3 regions of the Paraclostridium dentum genome follow, and region 1 is predicted to be linked to each of the others. Evidence: riboswitches for the same ligand, from Rfam matches in the RefSeq annotation. Region 1 holds a riboswitch; each other region holds the start of a gene.
The links. Region 1 has a riboswitch for lysine ahead of ACN6I1_RS06570 (Na+/H+ antiporter NhaC family protein). Riboswitches for the same ligand answer to the same signal wherever they lie in the genome.

Region 1 (5,867 bases):
CTAAAGAAGATTTAATAAAAAAAATAGACGAGTTAGTAGAAGAGAACTCTTTAGTTGCATGTGGAGGTTCACAAACTTTATTCGAAACAGGAGTAATAGATTATTTAAGAAAAGGAAGATATGATTTTCTTGACAGATATAAAGAGGGCCTTAAGCCTCAGGACATGAAAGACATATATAGAAAATCATTTTTTGCAGATGCATATTTTACAAGCACGAATGCTATAACAGAAAATGGAGAACTTTACAATGTTGATGGAAATGGAAATAGAGTAGCAGCAATGCTATATGGTCCAGACAAAGTTATTGTTATATGTGGAAAAAATAAAATTGTTAAAGATGTAGATGCTGCTATAGAAAGAAATGAACAGTTTTCTGCTCCTGCGAATGCTAAAAGATTAGATACTAAAACACCTTGCAAATCTTCAGGTTATTGCATGGACTGTAAAAGTAGCGATAGAATATGCTGTGAATATACTTTGATAAAAAGACAAAGATATCAAGGAAGAATACATGTTATTTTTATAGATGAGAATTTTGGATATTAATAATTATAGAAAACTAAATATTTAAACAAGAAGCCATATTAAAGCCCTTGAATCAGGATTGATATGGCTTTTTTGTTTAATTTTAACTATAGGAATATTATGTAATCAAATAAGAGACAATAAGTAAATAATAGTCTTCTATGGAGGTATTTATATGATAATAAAAAACTTTTTATATGCTTATCAAATAAAAAATATTCAGGGTATACAACCTAATAAAGAATAAGGAAAAAACCATATTCTAATGGGATATATAAATTTTAAAGAAGAAGTTTATGTAACTAAAAATCAGTTACATAAAAGGAAGATAAACAATAAAAACTTATTTGATAGCATATTGAGGCATAAGAATTTACCTGAAACATATAATCCTTGTAAACAGTACAGTTTTAAAGTTTTTAATGAAGAAATATTTGGAAAACAAGGAATTTTAGATGAAGATAAATTTTCTACAATAGAAAACAAAGATATTATATGTACAAAGTTTATCGGATGTACATTCAGAAACTTAAATTTTAAAGAATGTAGATTTGTGGGTTGCATATTTGAAAATTGTAAATTTGAAGATGGAGGAGTGAGTTTTGAAAATTGTAGTTTTTTTAAAGAAGAAAGCCAAAGTAAGCCATCTTTAAATAAATATGATAATTTTTCATCTCATTTTATAAATTGTAATATCTATGCAAAATTTTTAAACTGCATATTGTCTTTTTCTGTTTTTGAAAAATGTAACTTAAAAACAACTAACTTTGAACAAAGTGCACTAGATAATATTATAATTATAGATAGTTATTTGGATATGATAATTTTTGCTGATTGTGACTTATGTGGGGCCAAAACTATTTCAACATATATTAAAGATTTAGAATTCAGAGATAAATTCCAAACCAAACTAGATGAAAAAAGCTTCTTTGATAAATTACCTATTAAGTTTAAAACTAGAGACGAATATGAAGGTCTTTATATGACATATGAAACCTTAGCTGATAAGTTTAAAGAAAACTCCTTAAACAATAACTTTGGAGAGTACTATTACCTATGTAAAAGCACTCAAAGAAAGTCTTTAAAAATAATACCTAAGTTAGAATCCTATTTATACTGGCTAACTTGTGGATACGGAGAAAGACCTGAATTTGCAATATATTCATCGTTAGTTATTATACTCATATTTTCAATATTGTATTTGTTTTTAGGAGTAGAAGTAGATGATAAAACAATTATTTATAATATGAGCACTATTAAAACTCTATCTATGTCGAAGGTATTAAAAGATCTAAATGAAACATTAAGTTTAAGTATTGGTTCTTTCGGAGGAGTAGGAACAATAAATTGTAAGCCTACAGAAGTTAGTTATATATTAACAAATCTAGAAGTCTTAGTAGGTGTTGTAATGATGGGATTAGGCATAGGAACTTTAACTAGAAAAGTTGTTAGATAAAATTCAAAATTAATGAAGATTTAGAAAATACTGAAAAAACAGTTGATTATTTACAATAACATATATATAATTTACTTAATATAAAAGTGAATTAAAAAGGTAGAGGCGCGGTACTTATGAGTACTAGTAATGAGTTAAGCACGTAGATTTACTAGGAAAGGAATTATCGCCGAAGTTTATAACTAATGCTTTAAGGTTATATGCTGGGGATGTATAGAATATGTACATCACTGTCACAAATTATATTTGTGTTGAGCTATCATTTAAGGAAAAAATATTATGTATATTTTGCATAGTATAAAAAGCCTTGAGTGTATACTCAAGGCTTTTTCTTATTTAAAGCCCTAAGTACTTATTACCCTTTGAATTCACTAAAGTTAAATTTAGGGAGGATTTTTATGAGAAACAAAAAATATGTTGTAGCTTTATTAACTTTAGTTTTAATAATTTTAGTAACACCAATTTCATTTGCTCAAGAAACAGACATAGCATTTCAAAATGCAAATAAATTTAAATTCTTAACTTTAATTCCACCGATAGTATCTATACTTTTAGCTTTTATTACTAAAAATGTTGTAATATCACTATTTATAGGTATTTTATCTGGTAGCTTTTTACTTAGCTTAAATAGTACTAATTTAGTTTTAGCTTTACCTCAAGGATTCATAGATTTTATATATAGAGCTCTTAATTCACTTGCTGATCCTTGGAATGCAGGTATAATACTCCAAGTTCTAGCTATTGGAGGAGTTATTCATCTAGTAGCAAAAATGGGAGGAGCTAAAGCAATAGCAATAAGTTTAGCTGATAAAGCTAAAAGTTCCAAAGGAACTCAAATTATAACATGGTTTTTAGGACTTTTAGTATTCTTTGATGATTATGCAAACTCATTAATAGTAGGGCCTATTATGAGACCAGTAAGTGATAAAATGAACATTTCAAGAGAAAGGCTTGCTTTTATAATTGATGCAACAGCTGCACCTATTGCAGGACTTGCAATAATATCTACATGGATAGGATTAGAAGTTGGACTTATAAATGATGCATTTTCAGGTATTGGCCTAAATAATGATGCTTTTGGGATATTTTTACAAACTATTCCTTATAGATTTTATAATATATTAATTTTAGCATTTGTAATTATAACTATTGTTTTAGCAAAGGATTTTGGTCCTATGAGAAAAGCTGAGATTAAAGCTAAACAATCTCATTTTAATAACTTAGATACAAAACATAACGATTCAATTCAATCAGAGTTAGAACCTAAAGATGGAGTGAAGTTGAGTGTATGGAATGCTATTATACCTATTGGAACTCTTATAGTTACATCATTAATATTTTTCTATTACAGTGGTTATACATCAATAGTTAATGGTGATAATATTGAACTTCAAAATTTAATGCTTAAATCACCATTGTCATTTTTAGCTATAAAAGAATCTTTTAGTTCAGCCGATGCATCTGTAGCACTATTTCAATCATCTATTATTTCAAGTATAGTTGCTATTTTAATGGCTGTTTCGAAAAAAATATTTAAAGTATCCGAAGCTATAGAAATTTGGATAGATGGGATGAAAAGCTTATTAATGACAGCTGTCATATTAATACTAGCATGGTCTTTAAGTTCAGTAATAAAAGATTTGGGTACAGCTAAATTTTTAGTTACATTACTATCAGGGTCTATGCCAGCATTTTTACTACCTAGTGTAATATTTATACTAGGATCAATAATATCTTTTTCAACAGGTACGGCTTATGGAACTATGGGTATACTAATGCCTCTTGCAATTCCTCTTGCGCACTCTATAAATCCAGATATATCATTTATAGTGATATCTACAAGTGCAGTACTTACAGGAGCTATATTTGGTGATCACTGCTCTCCTATATCAGATACAACAATACTATCATCTATGGGAGCTGCATGTAACCACATTGACCATGTAAAAACACAAATGCCCTATGCGTTATTTGTAGCAAGTATAACTGTATTATTTGGGTATATTCCTGCAGGTTTAGGAGTATCAATATATATAGTTATTCCTATTTCGATAATAGCTATTTTCATAGGAGTACAACTATTTGGGAAAAAAGCAGATGAATATGAGGTTTGCGAAGTAAAAGAAACTTTAATCTAAAAAATTAATAATATAATAAAAAACTATCTGAAAAGTTAAATTTGATGGATTCTATTTTGTCTAATTAAACTCAAAGGATAGTTTTTTTGTTTGTATTGATAGGTATATACATCAATTAAGATAATAAACTATACTAAGGGGGGAGTTTATGAAATTTACAGATATTTTAAAAGACGTTTTTTCAAGTGTAAGAAAGATGATAGCGATATGTCTAACTATTGTATTTTGCTACTTAAGTATAATAGGAAGTATAAAACCATCTGAATTTATGCCTATCTTTAGTATGGTTGTAGGATATTACTTTGGAAAATCTACAGCTTTAGAAATGCCAAATCAAAAGAAAGATTAATTTTGAATTAGATTTAGTTATCATCTCAAATAGTGTATAATGACTATAAGAAACAGGAGGAGATGATATGAAAAACTACATAAAATTTGAAAATGTAAAAAAGACCTATACTATGGGTGAAGTTGAAATAAATGCATTAGATGGTGTGAATTTTTCAATTGATAAAGGTGAGCTCGTAATAATTGTAGGTGCTAGTGGAGCAGGAAAAAGCACCATATTAAATATATTAGGAGGTATGGATTCTTCAACCGATGGAGTTGTAGTTGTTGATTCGAAAAATATAAGTAATTATAACGATAAAGAATTAACTAAATACAGAAGACATGATATCGGATTTGTATTCCAATTTTATAATTTAGTTCAAAACTTAACTGCGATAGAAAATGTAGAATTAGCTACTCAAATTTGTAAAAACCCTTTAAACCCTAAGCAAGTTATAGAATCAGTAGGACTTAGCCATAGAAAACATAATTTTCCATCACAATTATCTGGAGGAGAACAACAAAGGGTAGCTATAGCTAGAGCTCTTGCTAAGAATCCGAAACTACTTTTATGTGATGAGCCAACTGGTGCTCTAGATTATAATACTGGTAAATCAATTCTTAAAGTGCTTCAAGATACAAATAAAACACTTGGTGTTACTGTAGTTATAATTACACACAACATGGCAATTGCTCCTATGGGTGATAAAGTAATTACTGTAAGAAATGGCAAAGTTTATAAAGTAGAAAAAAATGAAGCGCCTATTCCTATAGAAAGGATAGAGTGGTAAATATGAGAAATCCTTTATTTAAAGATACTTTTAGGGAGATAAAAAAATCTAAAGGTAGATTTTTATCTGTTTTTGCAATAATAACTTTAGGGGTTTCTTTTTTTACGGGAATAAAAGTTGCATCTCCTGTAATGGAAGTTACAGCAGACAAGTATTATGACCAAAATAATTTAATGGACTTGACTGTAGTTTCAAATTTAGGATTAACAGATAAAGATATTAATTCAATTTCTAAGATAGATGGAATTTCTAATGTGTATCCTACATATTCAAAAGAAGTTTTAACTAGTATAGGTACAAATCAATTAGTTTTAAAAGTCCATGGATTGCCAGAAAAAAGCAATAGTGATTATATAAATAAAATAAAAATAACTGAAGGTAGATATCCTAAATCAGAGGAAGAGTGCTTAATTGAGGACTCTAAGGATATACCATTAGGAAGTACCATCAAAATTTATGGAGATAACAATGAAGATTTAAGTACTACTCTAAAACACAATGAATATAAAGTTGTTGGTAAAGTAGAAACACCATATTATATAGCAAAAGCAAAAGGTAGCAGTACTATAGGTAGTGGAACTTTGAATAGCTTTATAATGGTTTTAAATAATGAATTCAAACTAAC
Region 2 (5,867 bases), 1.1 Mb from region 1:
AAAACCGTAATTTTTTGAACTAAAATTATATAATTGGAATTTATGTACTTTTCGAAATTTTTTTAACAAATTCAATTTATCTATTACCTAAGATGTTTCTTGTATAAATTTGGGGTTACCCCTTCATATTTTTTAAATATCTTTATAAAGTATCCAGACTCGCTAAATCCAAGTTCGTCACTGATTTCATTTATTGTCATATCAGTTTCTTCTAAAAGAGCTTTTGCCCATTTAATCTTAAGCTTTGATATATATGTTGAAAAATTTTCACCTATTTCTTTTGAAAATAGTCTGCTAAAATAACTTGAACTAACATGGCATAACTTAGCCATACTTTCCATTGATATATTTTCACTTTTATTGTTATATATATATTGTATTGCTGGCTTTAAAGTTTTGCTTACATTAATTTCTTCGCTGTCTTCTTTATGATCATAAGTTATATATCTATTCACAATAGCATTAGAAATTTCTTTTTTAACACTTTCTATATTTTTGATACTATATCCATTAAAAGTTTTGCTATCTATCTCTATTCCATTTTTCATAGTTTTTTCATACATCTCTAAAATCAAATTTTTATTTAATGCCTCTTCTACTATATAATTAGATAGTAAAAATAACATATTAGATGTATCTTCTACTTCTTTATATGATAAAACAGGTAGTTCATTATAATATTGATTAAGTTGATTTGAGATGTCATTTTGTTCTAGTACTTTATCTGGAACTTTTAATATTTGTTCTAACATATCTGTTGATTCATAATCATCTATTCTAACTTGCCCTGCCATTATTGCACCTATATATTTTTCATCTACTATAATAGGTATAGCAACATCAACTATATTATAGTGACATAAATATATATATGGTTTATTCATTCTTACAGCTTCTAACCCACCTCTTGAATCACATTTTTCACAGTACTTTGATAACTTAGAATTACCTCTTACTAACTCACAAAATTTGTGGCACCTACTGTGTTTAGTTATCGGATTTCCTTTATAGTCCACTATAACTATTGCCATTTTCGTAACTAGCGAAAGATAATCTTGTAAATTATCCCATTTCTTGAAATCTATTATCTTATTTAGACTTAAATTTTCATTTCTCACTTTTCATACTCCTTTAAAGGCAATTTTATATCATGTACTAATTTTATCATATATGAATAATATATTGTTTATTATGCAGACTATTTAGTGGAGGTGGATTTTATGTTAAATTTAACTGCTAAAGAAAAAATGTTATTAGAAGACGAAAAAAGCCATGAGCAATTATGTGTTCAAAAATATCAAGAATATGCTAAAAAAGCTTCAGACCCACAGCTAAAAAGTTTATTTAATGAACTTTCTCAACACGAACAACAACACTTAACTTCAATAAATCAAATTTTAAGTGGTACTGTTCCAAATATTAATCAAGGTCAAAGCCAAGGAAATCAAAACTCAAATATGCAAAATTCAAATACTATGCCTAATATGAATTTACAATCATCACAAATGAATGCTTATAATGAACAAGATAAAATGTTATGCCAAGACTCACTTAGTACTGAAAAATATGTATCATCTACATATAATACAGCTATCTTTGAGTTTGCAGATAAAAACATACGCCAAGTGTTAAATCATATTCAAAAAGAAGAACAAGAACACGGAGAAAAAATTTACAATTACATGAGTCAACATAATATGTATAACTAGAAAAATAGGATGTGATATCAATTAATGGATCACATCCTTAACTATTTTTATAGTGTTAAATATTTATATATTATCGGTATATCAATGATTTTCTTTACCAATTTAACTTAATTTTTCTCATTTTTATAAATCATCTGAAAATAGTTAACTTTACCAATATAATTTTTTTTATTGACTTATTTTAAATTTGTTTTATAATTGTATACAACAAGTAGATAACTGAGATAGAGGCGCGAAATTTATTAGTAGTATTATGGAGATAAGCTCGATGAAGTAATATGAAAGGAAATTTCGCCGAAGTGAATAGTTAATAGCTTTAATACTATTTACTGGGCTTATATAAAATATATATAAGACTGTCACATTTTGTGGAGTGCTATTTTCAATGAAAGCGTACGGTATCATCATACTTAGTTAGTATGAATTTTTTCGTATAAAGTCATGAGCATAGTCTCATGGCTTTTTTTATTTTCATAAAGATTTATTATCTTAGTTACTTACTTATGGAAAACTAACTACCATAAGGAGGATAAGTAAAATGAGTAATGAAAATCAAGATTTAAAAAGAGGGTTAAAAGCTAGACATCTAAATATGATTGCTCTAGGAGGATCAATCGGTACAGGTATATTCCTTGCAATGGGTGATACTCTTCACCAAGCAGGTCCTGGTGGTGCTTTATTAGCATATGGGTTAATAGGAGTAATGGTTTATTTCTTAATAACTAGTTTAGGTGAGATGGCAACATATATGCCTATATCTGGTTCTTTTAGTTCTTATGCTACAAAGTTTATTGATCCAGCACTTGGTTTTGCACTTGGGTGGAACTATTGGTATAACTGGGCAATAACTATAGCTGCTGAAATGGTTGCAGGATCATTGATTATGAAATATTGGTTCCCTAATGTACCTGGATTTTATTGGAGTATATTTTTCTTAGCTATAATTGTAGGTTTAAACTTTTTATCAGCAAAGGCATATGGCGAATCTGAGTATTGGTTTGCAGGAATTAAAGTTGTAACTGTAATAATATTTTTAATAATAGGTGTGTTAATGATACTTGGTGTAATGGGTTCTGATGAAATAGGGTTTCATAATTACTTTATAGCAGATGGACCATTCCATGGTGGTATAAAATCTGTATTTGCTATATTTTTAGTTGCAGGTTTTTCATTCCAAGGTACAGAACTTATAGGAGTTGCAGCCGGAGAAAGTGAGCAACCTGAAAAAACTATACCAAAAGCTATAAAATCAATTTTTTGGAGAATATTAATATTTTATCTAGGAACTATAATTGTTTTAGGTGCTATTATACCTTTTACTCAAGCTGGGGTTTCTGAAAGTCCATTTACTATGGTTTTTGAAAAAGCAGGAATAGCTGGTGCTGCTTCACTTATGAATGCAGTAATACTTACATCTGTTTTATCTGCAGGTAATTCAGGTATGTATGCATCAACTAGAATGCTTCACTCAATGGCTAAAGAAGGACTTGCCCCTAAAGTTTTTGCAAGAACTAATAAAAGAGGTGTTCCTGTAAATGCATTAATATTAACTACATTAGTAGCTTCTGCATGTTTCTTAACAGGTATATTTGCAGAAAGTACAGTTTATGTTTGGTTAGTTGCTGCATCTGGACTTGCTGGATTTATAGCATGGGTTGGTATAGCAGTTTGTCACTATAGATTTAGAAAAGCATATATCCATCAAGGTCATAGTTTAAAAGAATTAAAGTTTAAAGCTAAATGGTATCCATTCGGACCTATATTAGCACTTATAATGTGTTTGATAATAATATTAGGCCAAGGATACTCTTGTATAACTCCAAATGGAGTTGACTGGCATAGTTTAATAGCTTCTTATATAGGTATACCTTTATTCATAGCTTTATATGTTGGATATAAAATTAAACATAAAACTAAAGTTGTATCTTTGGATAAAGTTGATTTAACTTTTGATGAAAATATAAATAGTAGTTCAATAGATAGTCAAATAAGTGAATTAAATTAAATAAAAAAGGCTGATTTTAAGATCAGCCTTTTTTCTATATTCTTTCTAATTTATATATAACAGGGTGTAACCCATCATTACAAGAATGTATTGCAACTCCCTCTTGTTTTACATAAGGGCTATTATTCCCTGATGCTAAAAATTCAACTTTGCTTTTTAAACCTGCCCATGCACCTTTACAAAAACGTTCTGGCATTTCGCAATCTTTTGATATAAATTCATCTCCTACTTCACCCTTAGCGCAAACTAATGGCATGTTTTCTTTTGCATATTCTACGAAAATATCATTCACCTTTAATTTTTTTAATATAGTTATTTTAATATCTGAATACTTTTGTGATTCCATTTTTTCCCCTCCATAAAAAATTTATGTAATAACTATATTCTAAACTAAAACTTATTTCATATAAACACAAATAAAAAGAAAATCTCGAAGTTATTAATAACTTCGAGATTAAAATAATTTATATTAACATAAATCTATTACTTGAACTTGATATACAACAGTTATAATTTGACCAGGAACCATAGTATTTAAATTAAATCCTGCTGATGGGTTGTAATCTGGATGAGGAACACCATTTACAGTTACAGTTCCTAATACAAATATAGAATTATGAGGAGTATAGTCTACAAATACTACATCTGTAGCATTTATATTTCCTACATTTTCAATTGTAATTGTATAAGTTAATTTTTCACCTATAGTCGCATATTTTTTATTTACAGACTTAGTTACATTTAAATTACCATAAGCGATATTAGTAGTTACTGTATTTGAGTAAGCTGTATCACTATATGGAGGCTGTTTTGGATCTACTAAATATTTAAATGGTATAACAGCCTGGTTAGTTACCTTATTAGAAGCAGGAACTGAAGTCACAGTTGCACTAAATTGAACTATTACAACATTTCCTATTCCTATATCCCCTATACTAAATCCAACTGTAGGGTCATACCCTGGTTTACTTTCTCCATTTACAATTACAGAACCTGTTTTAAACTGAGCACCTGTAGATGGAGTATCTTGGAATAAAACTTCATTATCTATAACATTTCCTACATTTGTAAGAGTTATAGTATAGTTTAATATATCTCCTATTGTAGCTATTGCTTTATCTACAGTTTTAACTACATTAAGTTTTCCTAAAACTACATTAGTTGTTACTAAATTACTTGTTTGAGTTTTAGTCGCTACTGTACCGCTAGGATCTATCTTATAACTAAATTGTATTTGAGAAGTATTTGTTACATAATCTGGCACTGGTAAAGAATTTATCTTAGTATCAAAAGTAACTGTTACTGTTTGATTAGGAGCTAAATCTGATAAATCAAATCCTAAAGTTGGATCTAATGCTGGATATAATACATTGTTTATTCTTACAGTTCCTAATACATAACTTAATTCTGATTGTAATAAATCGGCAAATCTTAGGCTAGTTGCATTTACATTTCCTGTATTAATAATAGTTGAAGTATACGTTATAGTATCATTTACTTTTGCATATAACTTATCTACTGATTTTGTATTAGATAAACTACCTACATTAATATTAGTTGTTACTGTATTAGATGTTGCTGATATAGGGTAGTTTCCTCCTTGTGGGTCTACTTTATAAACACCATTTGAAGCAGCATAGTTTGTTACTTGAGGTGGTGTTGGTACAGAGTTTACAGTTGCATTAAATTGCACTAAAGATGTGTTTCCTGCTATAAGATTATTTGGTAAGTTAAATCCTGCTATTGGATCATAATCAGGGTAACTAATACCATCTACTGTTACTGTTCCTGCCTTAAATATAGCTCCATTTGATAATGTATCTGCAAATGCTAAGTTAGATATAGTTGTATTTCCATCATTTTTAACTAATACATTATAATTTAATGTATCCTGTAAAGTCGCATATAGTTTATTTACAGACTTAGCCATACTTAACTTAGGATAAATTATAATGGTATACACTGTGTTTGAAATTGATGATTTACTATAATTTTGACCACTAGGGTTAACCTTATAATTAAATGTTCCTACTGCATAGTTTAGTACTGAGTCATGTGTCGGTTGTTGTATTACAGTAGCAGTAAATGAAACAGTTATACTAGCCAACGGTTCTATAGTTCCTAAACTAAATCCTTGATTAGGATCATAATCT
Region 3 (5,867 bases), 230 kb from region 1:
GTCATCTTTATCAATGGTACTTATACCTGTGTTATATCTTGTGATTATGACTAAAAAAGAAAAATTTAAAAATGTACATATGTATTTAAATATTTTAATAGTAACCACGCTTTTTGATATATTACTACTAAGTACAGGATATAGTTTTACTTTTTTATACTTAATTAAATCAATAGTAATATCAATATGTGTATTTATACCTGTAAGATTAGTTATATCTATAATGATCGGTTTTACTATGAATATAATAAATCAGTTTAAAGTTAAAGATGCTTCAAATTAAACATAATTAATAAAAAATAAAAAGGTAGATTGAAAGTCAAATTCAATCTACCTTTTTTATATATAATTTATTTATCTAATATATCTATTTTAGGAGATCTATTTTTAGAGTTTTTAAATAAATTTAATATATTATCAAGTTCATATTTTAATTTTTCTAAATCCATTTTATCTATATTGTAATTTAAAAAAAGCTCTTCTATGTCAAAACTAATTGTATTTAGTTCATCTGTAATTTTTAAAAAAAGCTCAAAGTTATTACTTTTTTTAGCATTCATGAATTTCTTAATATCTTTTTCTATAAAAGAAACTATTTCATACTCCTTATCAAAGATTCCCTCTGGAATTGGATAGGGTTTTATTCTTTGAAGATAGTATTTATTTTTGGAATTTATATTATATGAGTAAGAAACTTTTAAATTATCATCAATTTCAAACTCTATAAAATATAATATTCCATGGATTTTTTTTATATCGGTTGCACCTATATATCTAAGTCGAGCTTCTATAGTGTCTCCATAAGCATTATCTAAAATATTCATTAGTATTCCTCCTAAAATTTATTTAAAATCGGATTAGTAAATAAATAGTTGAGATTAGTATTGAAAGTATCATAAGTGGAAATCCTATTTTAAAATATTCTTTAAAACTTATAGGGTATCCATTTTTTTGACCTACATTAGCAAGAACTATATTAGCAGAAGCTCCTATTAATGTACCATTACCACCTAGGCAAGCGCCTAGAGAAGTTGCCCACCATATTGGCATTACATCTATACCTTGGCCTTGCATAGTTAGTATAAGTGGAATCAAAGTAGCTACAAAAGGTATATTATCTAAGAATGATGAAATTATAGCTGACAACCAAAGTATAACTAGCATTGTAAGAACTAAATGACCACTTGTTGCACTTATTAAATATTGAGCAATATTATTTATTATTCCAACCTCAACAAGTCCTCCAACTATTACAAATAATCCTCCGAAAAACGCTATAGTTGACCACTCAATACTGGAAAGGATTTCATCAACATCTTGTTTGCCTATAAACATCATTATAGTAGCTCCTGTCAAAGCGACTATACTAGATTCAAGGTTTAAAACATTGTGTAGAATAAATCCAAGTAAAATAAATATAATCATAATAATACTCTTTATAAGCAGTGGCTTATCTTTAATTGCTTTTTTTTCATCTAAATTTAAAATTTTTTCTTTTGCTTTATCATCTACAAAAAGTTGTTTTTTAAACATAAATTTAAAACACAAGATAGTTAAAAACAAAATGATTAGAACTATAGGACCTAAGTTTATTATAAAGTCTGCAAAACTTAGATTTGCTGCACTACCTATCATTATATTAGGTGGATCTCCTATTAGGGTTGCAGTACCTCCTATATTAGATGCTAGAATTTGAGTTACTAAAAATGGAGTTGGATTTATATTTAGAATTTGAGTTATAACTATAGTCATTGGCCCTATCAATAAAACGGTGGTAACATTATCTAAAACAGCTGATAAAACAGCGGTTAATATTACAAAACATAGCATAATTTTCCAAGGATCTCCCTTTGATTTTTTAGCTGAAAATATAGCTATGTATTCAAACACACCTGAATTTTTGACAACAGAAACAAATAGCATCATGCCTATTAAAACCCCAATTGTATTAAAATCGATATGATGCAGGCCTTGCTCAACTGACAATATGTTAAATATAATCATAAGTAAAGCTCCTGCCATCGCTGCAATAGCTCTATTTACTTTTTCTGAAATAATAGCTAACATAACCACTAAAAATATGATGATAGCTATTACTTGTTTAATAAGCACTAATATCGCCCCCTTATAATAATAAAGATATTAAAACCTATAAGTAGAGTATAGTTGAAAAAACTTAAATGTGTTAAAAAAAAGGAAAGTTCTTTTAAAACAAAGAAAATAGTAAGTTTTCTAAATATTATTAAGTGCTATTAATTTAAAATTAAAAGTTTAATTAATAAAATTAAGTAATATTTTGAATTTTACATAAGAATATTAAAAATTAGTTGATATCTTAATTAAATATATATATAATAAATAAAAACTCGTACTCGTATTATTTAAAATGTTAGTACGAGTTTATTTATTTAATGCTGATTTTGAAATAATATTACATAAAATTAAAGTTTAAATAAAATAAAATTGTTGACAATTATAAATTAGGTATGTAAAATTACATATAAATAAATTGAATACGAATTGTAGAGGTCGCGATAATAATCAGTACCAATAATGAGTTAAGCAACGAAGAATTATTGGGAAAGGGATTGTTGCCGAAGGATGTAGCTGATGCTTTAAGGCTATGTACCTGGGGATGTATATAATATATGCATAACTGTCACAATATTAAATTGTGTTGAGCTACATTTAAGGAATAGATGCTATATATTTCTAGCTAAATTTTAATCCCCCTTAAGTGAAACTTAAGGGGGGTTTTTGTTTATAAAAAATGATTAATACAAAATAGGAGGACTTAAGATATGAAATTACAAGGTACTATGTCAGTAAAAGGAAATGAATTATATATAGGTGGAGTTGGATGTAAAGAACTTAGAGAAACGTATAAAACACCACTTTATGTATTTGATGAGGAGTTAGTTAGAAACAATTGTAAAGAATATATAAAACATTTCAAGGTCAATGAAAATAAAAACAGAGTTGCATATGCAGGTAAAGCATTTTTACCAATGTATATGTGTAAATTAATATCTGAAGAAGGCTTATATCTTGATGTAGTATCAGGTGGTGAACTTTTCACAACGCATAAGTCAGGTTTTCCTATGGAAAAAGTATTATTTCATGGAAATAATAAAACAATAGATGAAATTGAAATGGGAGTAAATCTTGGAGTTGGGAGATTTGTTGTAGATAATTACTATGAATTAGAGTTATTACAGAACATTTGTGAGCAAAAAAATAAAATTCAATCTATATATTTTAGAATAACACCAGGAATAGAAGCACATACTCACGATTATATAAAAACAGGACAAATTGATTCAAAGTTTGGATTTGCATTATCAAATGGAGATTTACAAGATGCATTAGAAAATATTAAGAAATATGAAAATATAAACCTAGTAGGATTACATGCTCATATAGGATCTCAAATTTTTGACGTAGAGCCATACTTAGATGAAGTTGAAATAATGATGAACCTAGTAAAAGAAATAAAACAACAACATAACATAAACATAGAGGAAGTTGACTTAGGAGGAGGTGTAGGTGTTTATTATACAGAGAGTGATGAACCTAAAACAATAAAAGAGTTTTGCAGTGCAATAATAAAAAAAGTTGACGATGTATGTAAAGATATAAATATAAGTGTTCCAATATTAATAATAGAGCCAGGAAGATCAATAGTTGCAAATGGAGGTAGCACAATATACACAGTTGGATCTATAAAGGATATAAAAGATGTAAGAACATATGTAAGTGTTGATGGTGGAATGACAGACAATATAAGACCATCATTATATCAGGCAGGTTATGAATGTTCAATTGGCAATAAAATGGGTATAGAAAAAAATAATAAAGTTACAATAGCTGGTAAATGTTGCGAAAGTGGTGATATACTAATAACAGATGTTGATGTTATGGATATAGCAAGTGGAGATATATTAATAATGTCATCAACTGGAGCGTATGGATATTCAATGTCATCAAACTACAATAAAATAATAAAGCCTGCAGTAGTATCTGTTAAAGATGGCAAAAGTAAATTAATATGCAAAAGAGAAAGCTTTGAAGATCTTTTAAGATTAGAAATCGCTGACTAAAGGTAAAAAATTAAATAAGACACAAAGGAGAAAATAATGAAGTCATTTTGGAAGAATTACAAATCATCAATAATCTTAATTTTAGCAATTATATTAGGGGGAATCGTCGGAGCTATAATGGGCGCTAAGGCAGCCATATTTAAGCCAGTAGGAGACTTATTTTTAAATTTATTATTCATGACATTAGTACCATTAGTATTTTTTAGTGTAACTTCAGCAATTTCTAATATGGGAGAAATGAAAAGATTAGGAAAAATATTAAAAAATATAGTTTTAGTATTTGCAATGACTGCTATAATATCATCTATTATAGGTATAATTGGAGTTATAATTATCAATCCAACAAAAGGATTAAATCCAGATATGTTTGCAAATTTAATGCAAAGTTCGGTAGAAAAAGTAGATACAGAAAAAGTTGGATTATTACAGCAACTTGTAAACACAGTTACAGTAAGTGATTTTAAAGATTTATTATCAAAAGCAAATATGCTACAACTTATTATATTCTCAATTTTAGTAGGTATAGCAACAGCTATGGCAGGAGAGATTGCAAAACCTATAGCTACCTTCACTCAAGCAGGTGCTGCAGTTATGATGAAATTAGTAAACTTAATAATGAAGTTAGCGCCTATAGGATTAGGATGTTATTTTGCAAGTGTAATAGGAGAATTAGGACCACAAATATTATCAGGATATGCTAAAGTCTTTGTATTATATATAATTCTAGCAGCTATATGCTATGCAGGGATATTCACATTATATGCTTATATAGCTGGAGGAAAACATGGAGTTGAAGTGTTTTGGAAAAATGCTATAGCACCTACAGTTACGGCTTTAGCAACTTGCTCTAGTGCAGCATCAATACCGGTTAATTTAGATGCTAGTAAAAAAATGGGAGTACCAAATGATATAGCAGAAACTGTAATACCTCTAGGTGCAAACATACACAAAGATGGATCTGTAATAGGTGGAGTTTTAAAAATAACTTTCTTATTTGGATTATTTGGAAGGGATATAACTAGTATATCTGCAATAATTTCTATAGTATCAGTATCTTTCTTAGTTGGAGCGGTTATGGGTGCGATTCCAGGAGGAGGTATGATGGGAGAAATGTTAATATTAAGTGTATATGGATTCTCTCCAGAAGTACTTCCTATAATAGCGGTAATTAGTACTATAATAGATGCACCAGCTACAGTTTTAAACTCAACTGGTAACACAGTATGTTCTATGATGGTCGCTAGACTGGTAGAAGGAAAAGAATGGATGAAAACAAAGTTAAGCTAAAATAAAAATAAACTTATATATGAATTTAAAGCCTCTATTATTTAATAGAGGCTTTAAAAATATAAGGGTACTTTTATATTAAAATTTATATATAGATTATTAGGATATTAAATTATTACATACACCATGTAACAAAAAAGTTTTTAATTCTTACAAAATTGACATTTGATAAATGTATTTTATGTATTTATAATATTGAAGGGATAAAATTAGATTAAGGAGACATTTATGAATAAACTTCATTATTTTTTTAGAACTTCAATAGAAAGAAATAACTTTTCTAACTTTGGAGTTATACATTTAATACTGTTAGGGATAACTTTGCTTGGGATAGTAACTATCATTAATAAGAAAAGAGAAAATAGATTATTTGAATTATTTATAGGAATAGCGCTATTAATTCAACAAATAACATTATATTTATGGTACTTTAGAGGAAATTACCATTTTGTACAGGAAGGATTGCCTCTATTTCATTGT

Region 2: another riboswitch for lysine. It lies ahead of ACN6I1_RS01560 (amino acid permease); the one in region 1 lies ahead of ACN6I1_RS06570 (Na+/H+ antiporter NhaC family protein).
Region 3: another riboswitch for lysine. It lies ahead of lysA (diaminopimelate decarboxylase); the one in region 1 lies ahead of ACN6I1_RS06570 (Na+/H+ antiporter NhaC family protein).

What each region holds. Positions count from the first base shown of each region.
Region 1 is NZ_CP183813.1:1,480,651-1,486,517, forward strand. Features, by position in the region: gene ACN6I1_RS06560 (lactate utilization protein) at 1-548, shown strand, start outside; gene ACN6I1_RS06565 (pentapeptide repeat-containing protein) at 793-1,983, shown strand; lysine riboswitch at 2,076-2,250, shown strand; gene ACN6I1_RS06570 (Na+/H+ antiporter NhaC family protein) at 2,382-4,121, shown strand; gene ACN6I1_RS06575 (hypothetical protein) at 4,270-4,470, shown strand; gene ACN6I1_RS06580 (ABC transporter ATP-binding protein) at 4,538-5,242, shown strand; gene ACN6I1_RS06585 (FtsX-like permease family protein) at 5,245-5,867, shown strand, end outside.
Region 2 is NZ_CP183813.1:360,089-365,955, reverse strand. Features, by position in the region: gene ACN6I1_RS01570 (PocR ligand-binding domain-containing protein) at 84-1,118, opposite strand; gene ACN6I1_RS01565 (spore coat protein) at 1,221-1,709, shown strand; lysine riboswitch at 1,927-2,096, shown strand; gene ACN6I1_RS01560 (amino acid permease) at 2,248-3,714, shown strand; gene ACN6I1_RS01555 (TIGR04076 family protein) at 3,749-4,060, opposite strand; gene ACN6I1_RS01550 (hypothetical protein) at 4,184-5,867, opposite strand, start outside.
Region 3 is NZ_CP183813.1:1,711,717-1,717,583, reverse strand. Features, by position in the region: gene ACN6I1_RS07810 (hypothetical protein) at 1-283, shown strand, start outside; gene ACN6I1_RS07805 (hypothetical protein) at 351-824, opposite strand; gene ACN6I1_RS07800 (SLC13 family permease) at 847-2,112, opposite strand; lysine riboswitch at 2,516-2,693, shown strand; gene lysA (diaminopimelate decarboxylase) at 2,802-4,100, shown strand; gene ACN6I1_RS07790 (dicarboxylate/amino acid:cation symporter) at 4,137-5,387, shown strand; gene ACN6I1_RS07785 (TIGR02206 family membrane protein) at 5,616-5,867, shown strand, end outside.